3 regions of the Arthrobacter sp. NQ4 genome follow, and region 2 is predicted to be linked to each of the others. Evidence: riboswitches for the same ligand, from Rfam matches in the RefSeq annotation. Region 2 holds a riboswitch; each other region holds the start of a gene.
What was found. A riboswitch is a leader RNA that binds a small molecule or an ion and turns the genes downstream of it on or off. The one in region 2 is predicted to bind cyclic di-AMP.
Positions count from the first base shown of each region.

Region 1 (4,258 bases), on a different contig from region 2:
GGACTCGCCGGCCTTGACGACGAGCTTGACCGGCTTGGCGGACAGTGCAGCGGCCTGCTTCTGAGCATCTTCCAGGGAAGCGTGCTCGCGGGCGGCGCGGGCAGCCTTGATGGACTCAACCTGCTTCTCGCCACCCTTCGACCAGGTCAGGGCGAAGTTGCGGGGCAGCAGGTAGTTACGTGCGTAACCGTCCTTGACCTCGACAACATCGCCGGCAGCACCGAGACCGGTGACTTCGTGGGTCAGAATGAGCTTTGCCATGTTAGTTAATCCCTTCCTTAGCCGCGGCCAGCGCCGGAGTAAGGCAGCAGAGCAACTTCGCGGGCGTTCTTGATTGCCTGGGCGATCTTGCGCTGTTCCTGCACCGTGACGCCAGTGACGCGACGGGCGCGGATCTTTCCGCGGTCGGAGATGAACTTGCGCAGCAATGCTACGTCCTTGTAGTCGATGACAGTGATGTCAGCGGCCTTCAAGGGGTTGGACTTTGGTTTGGGCTTACGGAGTTCAGCCTTAGCCATCGTGGAGCTCCTATTCTAGGGAGCCCGTGGATATTGATCCACGGGATGGTGGTGGTCCGACGGCGGCAGTGCCTTGGGTGCGTGGCGCACCCGGGCAGTCCCGGCGCCGGGCCGTTATTTGGGTTTTAGAAGGGAGGTTCGGAATCGGGGCCGTTGCCCCAGCCGCCTGCGTTGGAGACACCGGGCGTAGCCCAGGGATCGTCCTGTGCAGCCTGCTGGTTGCCGCCGCCCCAACCTCCACCGGAGTTGCCGCCCTGGTTTCCACCAGAGTTGCCTCCTCCGAAGCCACCGCCGCTGTTGCCGCCGCCGAAGCCGCCGCCACCCTGTCCGCCGGAGCGCTGGGTGCGGTTGACCTTGGCATTGGCGTAGCGCAGGCTGGGGCCGATTTCGTCGACCTCAAGCTCGATAACGGTGCGCTTTTCGCCTTCTTTTGTTTCGTAGGAACGGCTCTTCAGGCGGCCGGTCACGATGACGCGCATGCCCTTGGTCAGGGATTCGGCGACGTTCTCGGCTGCTTCACGCCATACGGCAGCGCGGAGGAACAGGGTTTCCCCGTCCTTCCACTCGTTGGACTGGCGATCAAAGGTGCGGGGGGTGGAAGCGATGGTGAAGTTCGCTACTGCCGAACCGGACGGTGTGAACCGCAATTCCGGGTCATTGGTGAGGTTACCGATGACCGTAATGGTGGTCTCGCCTGCCATCTACTGCCTCCTTGTTCGATCCTGGGTGAAGAGTGCGTTTCCTGCGGGGTAAAGAATGAAGACGGTGCTGAATTACTCAGCAACAACCTTCTGCTCTTCGGGGCGGGTGATCTTGGTGCGCATGATGGTCTCGTTAAGAGACAGCTGGCGGTCAAGTTCCTTGGCGGTCTCCGGCTTGGCGGTGAAGTTCACCACGGCGTAGATACCTTCGGACTTCTTCTTGATGTCGTAAGCCAGACGGCGACGGCCCCAGATGTCAACCTTTTCGATGGTTCCACCATCGTTGGTGATGACGTTCAGGAACTTCTGAAGCGACGGCTCAACGGTACGCTCTTCGACCTCGGGGTCGATGATTACCATCAATTCGTAAGGACGCATATGTGAACCCACCTCCTTTGGGCTAAGCGGTTACGGCATTTCCGTAACAGGAGGTTCATTTGCGATTCCATGCAATGCCTTGCCGCCGGAACGGAGGCAGGACGCAGCACAGACTTCAATATCTTAGTGCATTTGGACCCGATAGGCGATTCGCGCTTGACCCAAGGCTAGCCCCGGTGGAGGTGGGCAGCAGCCGCAGGTTCAGCCATGTGGAAAACCCTGCCGTCACTGGCGCCCATACCAATGCACTTTTACCGACAGGGGAGCGCCACGCCAACGCAGGTGAGGTCCGTTACCTAATTGTGATTCGCAGACCCTTTTCGTGTACGGTCGTCCGGGGGCCGCCCCCAGCCGGCTCCAGTCCCGGATGCCGCCCAACTCTGCCGCGTCCGTGATTATCACCAGATTCCAGGCAGAGGCGGGGGACCCAAGCGTCCCGGGCACGGCAACGCGCCTGCCCTTGGGGTGAAGCCGCAGCACGCGGCCGAATGCCCTCATTCGAACCCGACAGCTAACTCCGCAGGCGACGAGAGGTAGCATCCCCATGCCCGCACCCCGCAAAGGCAGCGCCAAACGAGCGCACCGTTATCAAAATGAGACAGATCACACCTGGACATCCCCGGCCTTCAAGTCCGGTGCTCCGGCCCGGGCGCTCCGCGGCTGGCCCCTTGCCGCCGGTCTTGCCGCAGCACTCCTCGGAGCAGGTTCCCTTGGCCTGGGCCTGACCCACGGTGACGGAACCGCTGACGTGGCGCGGGTGGCGAGTGCAGGGGATGCCGGCAGCGCCGCACCCACCCAAACTCCGGACATTCCGGTCCCCGCTCCAACGCCAGTCCCGGCAGTCGAGGCCGCTCCTGCCGCCGCTCCTTCGCCGGCAGAGGCACCGGCACCTGCCCCCGCAGCAGTACCGGCACCCGCTGCCCCTGCCCCTCCCTCCGAAGCACCCATCGCTGTGGCGCCCGCGGCGGCACAGCTGGCCAGCACCGGGACGCCTGCGCCCGCCGGGGTCCCGGGGAACTGGACCATGACCTTCGCCGACGAGTTCAACGGGGCCGGACTGGACACCGCGAAGTGGTCCGGCTGCTGGTTCTCCCCCGGTTGCGGAACCATGAACAAGGTCTCCACCAGCCCGGCGAACGTCTCCGTGGCCAACGGAAACCTGGCCCTGGGGCTCAGCTCATCCACCTCCGGCGGACTGGTATCCACCAACCCGAAGGGCGGGGCGGGGACCGGCTTCCAGTTCACCACCGGCTACGTCGAGGCCAGGATCAAGTTCCCTGGCAACGCCAACGGCCTCTACAACTGGCCTGCCTTCTGGACCACCGGACAGTCGTGGCCGGCCACCGGCGAAAATGACATCGCCGAGGTCCTGCAGGCCAAGATGACCGTGAACTACCACTCCGGTTCCGGCTCCCACAACCAGGGCGGCGTGGGCGGCAACTGGGCCAACGAGTACCACACCTTTGGCCTGCACCGGATGGCAAACTCCTCTGACGTGTACTTCGACGGCGTCAAGGTCAAGTCCTACCCCACCGACGACGGAAATGCCCCGCAGTACATCGTGCTGAATGTCGGCGCCTCCTCCACGAACCCGGCCTACGGCGCGCCGTCCCAGATGATGGTGGACTACGTGCGCGCCTGGCAGTAGCAGGCCACGCACCCAGGTGAAAGGGCGACGGCGGGACCTCCCGCCGTCGCCCTTTTTCGGCTTCCCTCAAGGTTGCCTAAAGCAACCCTCCGGGGACGGTGTGATCCAGTACACTCTTGCAATGAAGCTCCTGTACGTGACGGAAAGCGTGCCCAACCGGGATCCGGAACTGGGGGATGGAAGCTCGATGATCCCGTACGAAGTGATCCTGCACCTCGCCCCTGCCGTTGCCGTCACGCTGCTGACTTTCTCGGGTCCTGTTCCGGTTCCGGCAGACATCAGGAACCGCTGCGATACCGTGTACGAACTGGCCCCGCGCGAGGAACTTTCGGCCTTTGCCCGCTCCATGGGCGGGCTCACCGGATTAGGAAAACATCGGCGGTCCACCCCCTCCGCCCGCGCCGCCGCGGCCCGGTTGTCCGCAAGCCGGGACGCCACCCTGATCCATGGCCCCCATGCCCTCTTCCTGTCCCACTGCGTCACCGGTCCCCTGGTGCTGCAGACAGTGGACCCTTGGTCCATCCGGGCCGGCATGGACACCGCCATCGCCCGTACCTTCCGACCCGCCTACCGGCTGCGCGAACAATTGGCAGCCCGAGCTGAACGTCAGCTGCCGCCCCGGGCCAGGCTCCTGACCGTCGGAGCCCAGGACGCAGCGGCCTGGTCCGCCACGCTGGGCAGGCCGGTCACGAGCATCCCCAACGGCACGGCGGTGGCCACCGGTCCCCGCCGGGAGCGGCAAGCCCCCGTGGTGTGCTTCGCAGGCAGCCTGAACTACGCGCCGAACGTGGACAGCGCCACGGTACTGGTCAACAGGATCGCGCCGCTCGTGTGGCGGGAGGTCCCGGACGCCCGCTTCGTCATCGCAGGGCGGCGCCCCACACCGGCGGTTCAGGCGCTGGCCGGACCCCGGGTGGATATCCTGGCCAACGTGCCTTCCATCCTGGATGTGTTCCAGGGCGCGGATGTGGCGGTTTTCCCGGACGAACACGGCGTGGGTATCCGGAACTCCG
Region 1 is NZ_JARETC010000010.1:49,047-53,304, forward strand. It holds gene rplI (50S ribosomal protein L9) at 1-261, opposite strand, end outside; gene rpsR (30S ribosomal protein S18) at 279-518, opposite strand; gene PUN51_RS15895 (single-stranded DNA-binding protein) at 644-1,219, opposite strand; gene rpsF (30S ribosomal protein S6) at 1,292-1,597, opposite strand; cyclic di-AMP (ydaO/yuaA leader) riboswitch at 1,987-2,138, shown strand; gene PUN51_RS15905 (glycoside hydrolase family 16 protein) at 2,142-3,245, shown strand; gene PUN51_RS15910 (glycosyltransferase) at 3,367-4,258, shown strand, end outside.
Region 1: linked by a shared signal. The riboswitch ahead of PUN51_RS15905 (glycoside hydrolase family 16 protein) and the one ahead of PUN51_RS16785 (C40 family peptidase) in region 2 are both predicted to bind cyclic di-AMP.

Region 2 (4,258 bases):
CACATCAGCAGGGTGGACGGCCGGGTGGACGGGGCCGGCAGACCCGCGGCCCCGGACTCCCCCGGCAGGGATCCCGCATCACCGACCACCACGGTGTGGCGGGCGCCGGCTGCCGCGGCCACGGCACGCTCGAGGAGGGTCTGGCCCCGGTAGACCAGGGACTGCTTGGGTACCCCGCCCAGCCGGGATGACCGTCCCCCGGCGAGGATCAGGGCGTCGAAAACCAACATGCTCTTTTGCACTCCCCCAGCCTAGCGATCAGCTGGGCTGCCGGGCAGCGCGAGGGCGTCAGGCGGCGCGCTCCGGGAGCAGGAACGGATCCCACGCCGGCGTCGGCTTCTCCAGTTCCTTGATCTGCCAGATCGTTCCGTGCGGCGGCTCGGGCACGAACCGAAGGGTCCAGCCCATTTCCGCGGGAGTGTGGTCGCCCTTGACGTTGTTGCACCGCAGGCAGGCGGCCACAAGGTTCTCCCATGAATCGGCACCGCCCCGGGACTTCGGGTGAACGTGGTCGATTGTGTGCGCCGCCTTGCCGCAGTAGGCACATTTATGTCCGTCGCGCCGGAGCACACCCCTGCGGCTGACTGCCGTCGAGTGGTTGTACCGGGGCCGGATGTAGCGGTTGAGGAGGATCACGGAAGGGCGGCCCAGGACGTCGGTGGGCCCTACCACCGGGTCATCCCCTTCGGCCACCACGCTTGCCTTGCCCGTGAGCACAAGCACCAGCGCCCGGCGGAAAGTGATAACCGCCAGCGGTTCATATCCAGCATTCAGAACGAGAGTGCGCATGCACTTACCTCTTCACGGCCGCACCCGTCAGGGGCACGAGGGCCGGCTGCCCCCGGCATGTCCGGGCTATGGATCGACATCACAAGAGTAAACAAAGAAATGCAGAATCAGGTAATCGCCGCCCCGGAGCCTAATCGGGTCCGAAGACGGGAAAGGCAAGGGCTCCACTTGAGAAGCCCGCTAAAGCGCAAGGGACCCCCGCCTGGTGGCGGGGGTCCCTTGCCCAATTCGCGGCCTGCGCTGGATCAGGCCGCCACTGGAATGCTTAGTTGACGCGGATGAAGACGGGGCCGGAACCCACGTTCGCGCTGAAGACCACGGTCTGGTTTCCGTTGTAGCCACCGTGGACGGCCATGCCGTTGCCGGCGTACACAGCGATGTGGGCCATGCCCGAGCCGCCGTTGGCGTAGTAGATAAGGTCGCCCGGCTGCGCTTCGGCTGCACTCACGGTGCGGCCCAGGGACAGGTAACCGGCCGGCCAGTCGTGGAAGTGGATGCCCACGGCGGCCAGGGAGTTGGTCACCAGCATGGTGCAGTCCTGCATGACACCGAGCTGCGCGTAGGCTGCGGACAGGATGGCAGCACCCTTGCCGCTGGCCGAAGCCTGGGCTGCAGGGGCGGCCGGAGCGGCAGCCGTGGCAACCTTGGCGGTGACCTTGGGAGCAGCCGGCTGGGCGGCAGGTGCAGCTTCCTGTACCTGAACCTCGGGCTCAGGCTCGGCGACGGGAGCCGGCGTGGTGGTAACGGCAGGCTTCTCGTAGCTGATGGCAATGGTGGAAGCCGCGGAGATCGGGGCGTCGACGACGGATTCAACTTCCATCTGGGATGCGGGAGCGGAATCGCGCTTGACGTTGGTGTCGGCAGCGTTGGCCGCAATGCCGCTGGTCAGGACCAGGCCGGAAGCAGCAGCGATGACAGCAGCCTGGCGGCCCATGCCACCGGCGTTGTCGCTGACAGCTTTGGCAATGACAGAGATCGAGTTGGTTTTGGTGACCTCGGCGCGGTGCCGTGCGGTAGCACGAGTCGTCATCAGTTCTCTCTTTCGTTTTTCCTTCGAACCGCGTGTAAGCAGGCAAAGGGAAGCTGGATGCGCCGGCATCTTGGGGGTACGCCGGCGCATCCCGAACGGGGATGTGGTTTCTAGCGAAAAAGCTTTGGGCAAAGAAATAGCCCTTGGAGCGTGAAGCCCAAGAACTACTTGTTGAGGTGGTAGTACGACGAGGTACCGGTGGCTGCAGGCGAGTGGAGCAGCGTGCCCTGGGAAGGGTTGAGTGCGCTGACCATCATGCCGTTGCCGACGTAGATGCCCACGTGCGCGCCGCCGTTCTGGACCACAAGGTCGCCCGGCTGCGGGGTGGAGGTGGGGGTCATGATGTTCCACGCGTTGGTGCGGGGGATGCTGATGCCGGCCTGGGCGTAGACCCACTGGACGAACCCGGAGCAGTCCCAGCCGGTAACGGGGCTGGTGCCGCCCCAGACGTAGGAGTGGCCGATGCCGGTGTAGGCGATTGCTGCAATACCGGAGGTTGCGGCGGAGACAGTCTCGGCAGCCTTGGCGGCAGGGGCCGCGTCCTGGCCTGCGGTGGCAGCGGCGTCGCGCACGGCCGGGGCGGTGGACTGGGGACGCACCGCTTCCACCTTCGGAGCTGCGGTGGTCTTGACGGCGGGACGCTCGAAGGAAACCGTAGCCGTGGGGGCGGCGGTGACGGCGAGGGCCATCTGGGCCGAACCGGACTCGGTGGATGCGGAGACACCGGCGGTGGTGTCAGCTGCGGTGGCGGGCAGGCCCATGCTCAGGATAAGGCCCGATGCGGCTGCCACAACGGCAGCCTGGCGGCCTACGGTCCCGGCATTTGCACTGACGGCCTTGGACACGGCGTCCAGGGGGTTGGTGCGAACCGTTTGCGCACGGTGGCGCGCAGAATGATGGCGTGAAGACACGAAGGTAGCCTCTCCCAATGCCTGCGAGGTGAGCTGTCGGATTCGGATGGGAGTCACCCGGCCACTCTGCTTCCTGGGAAGCTCATGACTTAACCCCAAGGCCTTCAGGAAATGAAGGCCAAAATTGGTTCCCCCGCCCCTGCCAGACGATGAAATGCGAACGGACCTTGAGCGGTGGCAGAGTTAGGCAATCCACTCAAGAGCGTCAACTTCGGAAAAGTTGACGCGAGTTAGACGGTACAGCAGTTTTGTTTCAATGTCACATTCAGGTCACGGCAGGTCGCTGCGATCTGAGAGTGCACACTCATTCGGTTACAGCCAGCCCATGGGATCGACCACTTCGCCGTTGACCTGGACCTCAAAGTGCAGGTGGCAGCCGGTGGATGCGCCCGTGGTGCCGCTGAGCGCCACGACCTCGCCGCGGGAGACGGTCTGTCCCACCTTGACGTTGAACGACGACAGGTGGTTGTAGGTGGTCTCCAGCCCGTTGCCGTGGTCGATGACCACCCGGTTCCCACCGCCGTACTGGTGCCAGCCTGCGAAGGTCACGGTGCCGGTCGCGGCCGCCAGGACGGACGTTCCGCACTGCGCCACGAAGTCCTGGCCGCGGTGGAAGTCTCCGGAGCCGCCGGTGATGGGGCTCACCCGGTAGCCAAAGGGCGACGCGGTGGTGAGGGATGCCAGCGGTGCGGCCAGGGTGCCGGCCGAGGCTGCCCGGGTGACGGAGCCGGCGGACTGGGCGCTCAGGAGCTGCTTCAGCTTCCCGTCGGGGTCGGCCTGGGTCACCACTGCCGAACGGCTGAAGTCGATCTGGGCGCCAATATCAGCGGAAATCTGGGGCTGCGGACTGACGGCGGAGGCTGCCAGTGGCGCGTTGCCGGCGGCATCGGTGGCCATGACGGGGCTGGTGGCGGGCACCGTGACCGTCAGCACCAGGCCGGTGGCGGCCAGGGCGATTCCGGCTTTCTGGCCAATGCCGCTGGCGGCGGCAAACTCCGTCACCTGCCGGAACGGACCCCGGCGGCGGCGCGCGTCACGATGCAGATCGCGGGGGCGCTCCGCTGCGACATCTTCGACAACCCGGGGTGCCGAAGGGGGGCCTGCCGCGCGGCGGCGGCCCCGGGAGGTCTGCATGGTCAAGAAGGGTTCCTCTCTGGAAAAGCCTGCGGAGTTAGCTGTCGGATTCGGGTCAGAGAGATCAAAGACCCGGCCCGTCATGGGCAAGCTTCTGCACAGGGGTATTCCCGGAAGAATCCTTCACTGGAGAGGCTTGCTGCTGACGGACTTCACCCCAAGGCAGTCCCCCGCTGCCAATTGTGGTTCCCCCGCCTCTGCCAGTAACGACTCATGCACCCGATCCGCTGGCAGAGCTCGGCTCCGGATCGGGTAACGCTTAAGTATCAACGATTGGTTCCACTATAGGGCCTTAAGACCCTAGGTAACAATTCCGTTATCTTTGCGTGGAAGCGCTTCGCCGGGGTATGAGGCGCGGCTCAGGGCTGGGTGACGGCGACAAAAACATGCGCGG
Region 2 is NZ_JARETC010000011.1:86,298-90,555, forward strand. It holds gene mobA (molybdenum cofactor guanylyltransferase) at 1-242, opposite strand, end outside; gene PUN51_RS16775 (HNH endonuclease) at 289-789, opposite strand; gene PUN51_RS16780 (NlpC/P60 family protein) at 1,055-1,819, opposite strand; gene PUN51_RS16785 (C40 family peptidase) at 1,984-2,664, opposite strand; cyclic di-AMP (ydaO/yuaA leader) riboswitch at 2,735-2,914, opposite strand; gene PUN51_RS16790 (M23 family metallopeptidase) at 3,043-3,864, opposite strand; cyclic di-AMP (ydaO/yuaA leader) riboswitch at 3,875-4,086, opposite strand; gene PUN51_RS16795 (metal-dependent transcriptional regulator) at 4,224-4,258, opposite strand, start outside.

Region 3 (4,258 bases), on a different contig from region 2:
CCGCATGCCGGATGCAGTACGGGGTCCAGGGGCGGGCTTCCAGCCTGCCCTCGGCGATGGGCTCCCCGCAGACGGCGCAGGTGCCATAGGTCCCCGCCGCCAGCCGGGCAAGGGCCGCCTCAATCTGGTCCAGGCCCGCCGAACTCTGTTTCAGGAGCGCGGAGGCCTGTGAGAGTTCGAAGGCGATGGTGGCACCCTCGGGATCGTGCTCGTCGTCGACGTTGGAATCCTGGCGCGCCGAGTTTGCTGCCTCGATGTCCGCCCGCAGCGCCGGCAATAGTGCCAGGCGCCGCGCCCGCTCCTCTTCGAGCAGCGCACGGAACCGTTCGAAATCTGGCATGTTGACAGCCTAACGCGTCAGTCAGTACCAGTTCAGGGATACGGAGTGGTTCCAGGCCGCGCACGGGGAACCGTAGCGGTCGCGGATGTAGCCCAGGCCCCATTCGATCTGGGTGCGGTAGCTGGTGAGCCAGTCACCGCCGGCGCTGGCGTACTTCCCCGGGGGCAGGGCCTGCGGAATCCCATAGGCTCCGGAATAGGCGTTGGTGGCGGTGGTCAGCCAGTTGGACTCCTTGGTCCACAGCTGGGCCAGGCACAGGAACTGGTCCTGGCCCCACCCGTAGGCGGGCAGGCGTCCGGACGCGTAGCTTTTGGCCCCGGCGGGGTCGTTCACCGCACCGCCGGGAACAGAAGGCACGACGACGGCGGGAGGGCTTGGCGGGGCCGGTGCCGGGTCTTCCGGAGCGGGAGGGCCGGGGTTGCTGACGCCGGGATTGCTGACGGCGCCGGGGGCCGGACCGGGTTGGGCCGGATTGGCCTGGCCAGGGTCGGCAGCGGGTGCGGGCGCCTTTGGCTGCCGGGCTGCCACTGCGGCCGCCCTGGCTGCAGCCTCCGCCTGCCCGCGGGCCTGCTCCTCAGCGGCGGCACGTTTGGCCGCCTGGGCCGCCTCGTAGGCGGCCAGTGCGGCCTGGCCCTGGCGGTACTCACCCTCCATGGCCGCCGTCGTACCTTTCAGGGTGGCGAGCTGGGCGGTCAGCTCGCTGCCGTGCCGCTGCTCCTCTGCGACGCGCCGGGCCAGCGAATCCTGGGCGGAACGTGCGGCGTCCAGTTTTGCTTTCGCTTCCCCGGACAGGCGTTCCCGCTCGCTCCTGGCGGCTTTTTCCTGTTCGGTGAGGGCGGTGGCCGTCTTTTCGGCGGCGGCAGCATTGGCGACCAGGGTGGCAGTCTTGTCGCCCACGAGCTTGACCAGGTTGAGCCCCTGGACGCTGTTGGTTTCCAGGGCGTCCAGCGCGACGAAGAATCCTGCATTGGTACCGCCGGTCTTGTAGGACTGGACGGCCAGGGCACCGATGTCCTTCCGGTGCCGGGCCAGCTCCGCGTTGGCACGGGCAGCGTGGGCGGACAGGGTATCCAGGCGGGAGGTGGCTGCCTGCAGCGCGGCGTCTGCGGCGGCATAGTCGGCGGCCGAGCGCACGGCCATCCCGCCTGCTGCCTCCGAATCCGCCTCAAGGTCCGTCAGGAGTCCATTAATGGTGGCGATTTCTGCGGCTTTTGCCGCTTCGGACGATTTCGCCTCCTGCACGTCCGCCCAGGAGGGATACCCGCCGGGCGGTGGCGGCTCGTCGGCCGCCGCCGGCAGCATGGTGCCTGCGGCCAGGGCAAGGGCCAGGAGGCCTCCCTGCCAAGGGAGCCTCGCGATGGTCACGAACAGGGGCATAGTCCGGAAGCTTACCGCCGGATTCCCGCGCAACGCAGGCTGCTGTTTCCACATTGTTACCGTGCTCAACAGGAAAAGTATCAGCAGAGGTCCGCTCAGGAACGCCCTGGAATGTCCAGACGTTTGCGCAATGCGAGAGAAGAACCTCGTATGTTATCCAAATGTGACAATTGCGATGCACCTGGGTTATGGTCGACTGGTGTCCCTCTCAGACGGGACATTCCCGTCAGCATGCCGAGCCCTGCCGCTGATCATGGGATCCAACCGCTCCAGTTGGCAGGGACGGGGGAACCAAGTTTCCACGGCCATATTGTGGCCTAGGGGTTAAGTCGAATGCGCTTCCGCCTACCGCGGAGCCGCTTCCGGCCGGGTATCTCCAGCCCGAACCCGACAGCTCACCCCGCAGGCATGGGAGAGGCGATCAACCGTGTCAAAAAATTCCATTTCAGCCCGTCACCGCGCGACTCCGGCCCGCTCCATTGTGCTCGAGGGCCTCGCCGTAACAGCAAAATCCCAAGCCCGCTCGCTGGGCCGCCCGGCGCTCGCCGTTGCTGCAGCGTCCGGCATTGCCTTCGGAGTCGGCGCCCCGGCCCATGCAGGTGTATCCGGCCCGGACACCACTGAGCAGACCAGCGTCCAGGCCACCTCGGCACCCGCTGCCCCGGCCGCAGCCCCCGCTGCAGCAGCAGGCAACGTCCACACCGTCGTTTCCGGCGACACCCTTGGCGCCATCGCTTCAGCCTACGGCGTCAGCCTCAATGACGTGCTGTCCGCCAACGGCCTGGGACTGTCCTCGATCATCTACCCGGGCGACCAGATCCAGATTCCGGGCGCAGGCTACACCGCAGCCCCGGCGCCGGCCCCTGCAGCAGCACCCGTGCAGGCCGCAGCCGCCACCGCTCCGGCGAACACCGGCATGAACATGTCTTACGCCTCGGCAACCCCCGTGGCATCAACCACCGGCACCGGCTCCGGCGCAGCGATCCTCGCCTCGGCCTACGGCCAGCTGGGCGTCAAGCAGGATTGCACCGCCATGGTCGAGAAGGCGCTGCGTTCCGTCGGCAAGTCCGTGGGCGACCTGGCCCCCACCCAGTTCTTCCAGTACGGCACCGTTGTAGGCGCTCCCGCCCCCGGCGACCTGATCATCACCTCCGGCCACGTGGGCGTTTACGCAGGCAACGGCCAGGTTGTCAGCGGCGGCGTCAACGGCTTCGACACGCAGGTGCACTCCATCAGCTGGCTCGGCGGCTACTCCGCTGTGCGCGTAGCCTAGTCTTCGCACTGTCCGGTGCCCTTGGCGGCCCCGGACGAAGCAGGAGGGTGGCAGCCGGGAATACCGGTTGCCACCCTCCTGTCGTTTTGCCCCCGCGGCCCGCTGCGGTCAGGTGCCGCAGAAGGTCATGTAGCTGCCGAAGTCGTCGGGCGCCCCCTGCAGGTAGCGTTCCAGGCCGGGCCGCTCGGTGAAGGGGGCGCTGACCGCCTCCAGCAGTTGCTGCAGTGGAGCCAGGTTTCCGGCGGTGGCAGCGGACAGCGCCTCTTCCACCAGGTGGTTCCGCGGAATGTAGGCCGGGTTCACGCTGTCCATCAGCTCCGGGTCAGGTTGCAGCGCCTGCCACCGGTCCAGCCAGGCATCGAGGGCGGCCAGGTCGAGGACCATGCCGCGCACGGGACGAAGGTCCCCGCGGGCCGCTTTGCCCAGGTTGCGGAAGAACAGGGTGTAGTCCACGGGTCCGTCCTTAAGAAGGTCGAGGACATCATCCACCAGGGCCCCGGCGCCGTTTTCATCGACGCTGTCCAGTCCCAGCTTGGCCGTAATCCCGCGGGTCCATGCCTGGCTGTAGTGGCCCCGGAAACTGCCCAGGACCTCCACTGCCGGGGCCACGGCCTTCTCCTGGTCCTTGTCAATCAGCGGCAGCATGGCCTCGGCGAGCCGGGCCAGGTTCCATTCGGCCAGGACAGGCTGGTTGGCATAGGCATAGCGTCCGCCGACGTCAATGGAACTGTAAACGGCGGCCGGGTTGAAGGCATCCATGAACGCGCACGGGCCGTAGTCGATGGTTTCCCCGGAGATGGTCATGTTGTCCGTGTTCATGACCCCGTGTACGAAGCCAACGAGCATCCACCGGGCCACCAGCTCCGCCTGGGCGGAGACGACCGCCGCGAACAGCGCAAGGTAAGGGTTGTCGGCATCCGCCGCGAGGGGGTAGTGCCTGCCGATGGCGTGGTCCGCCAGCCGCTTCAGGAGGTCCATATTTTCGGTGGCGCGGGCGTACTGGAAGCTGCCGACGCGCAAATGGCTGCCCGCAACCCGCGCCAGGACGGCACCGGGCAGCATGTCATCGCGCCGGACCTGCCGGCCGGTGGCCACGACGGCGAGTGAACGGGTGGTGGGAATGTGCAGTGCGTGCATGGCCTCACTGACTATGTACTCACGCAGCATGGGCCCGACCACGGCACGGCCGTCCCCCGCGCGGGCGAAGGGCGTTCGCCCCGAACCTTTGAGATGGACGTCCAGGAGGCGGCCGGCCCGGTCAGTGACCT
Region 3 is NZ_JARETC010000002.1:408,583-412,840, forward strand. It holds gene PUN51_RS05705 (TraR/DksA family transcriptional regulator) at 1-340, opposite strand, end outside; gene PUN51_RS05710 (coiled-coil domain-containing protein) at 362-1,717, opposite strand; cyclic di-AMP (ydaO/yuaA leader) riboswitch at 1,970-2,141, shown strand; gene PUN51_RS05715 (C40 family peptidase) at 2,145-2,990, shown strand; gene PUN51_RS05720 (protein adenylyltransferase SelO) at 3,099-4,258, opposite strand, start outside.
Region 3: linked by a shared signal. The riboswitch ahead of PUN51_RS05715 (C40 family peptidase) and the one ahead of PUN51_RS16785 (C40 family peptidase) in region 2 are both predicted to bind cyclic di-AMP.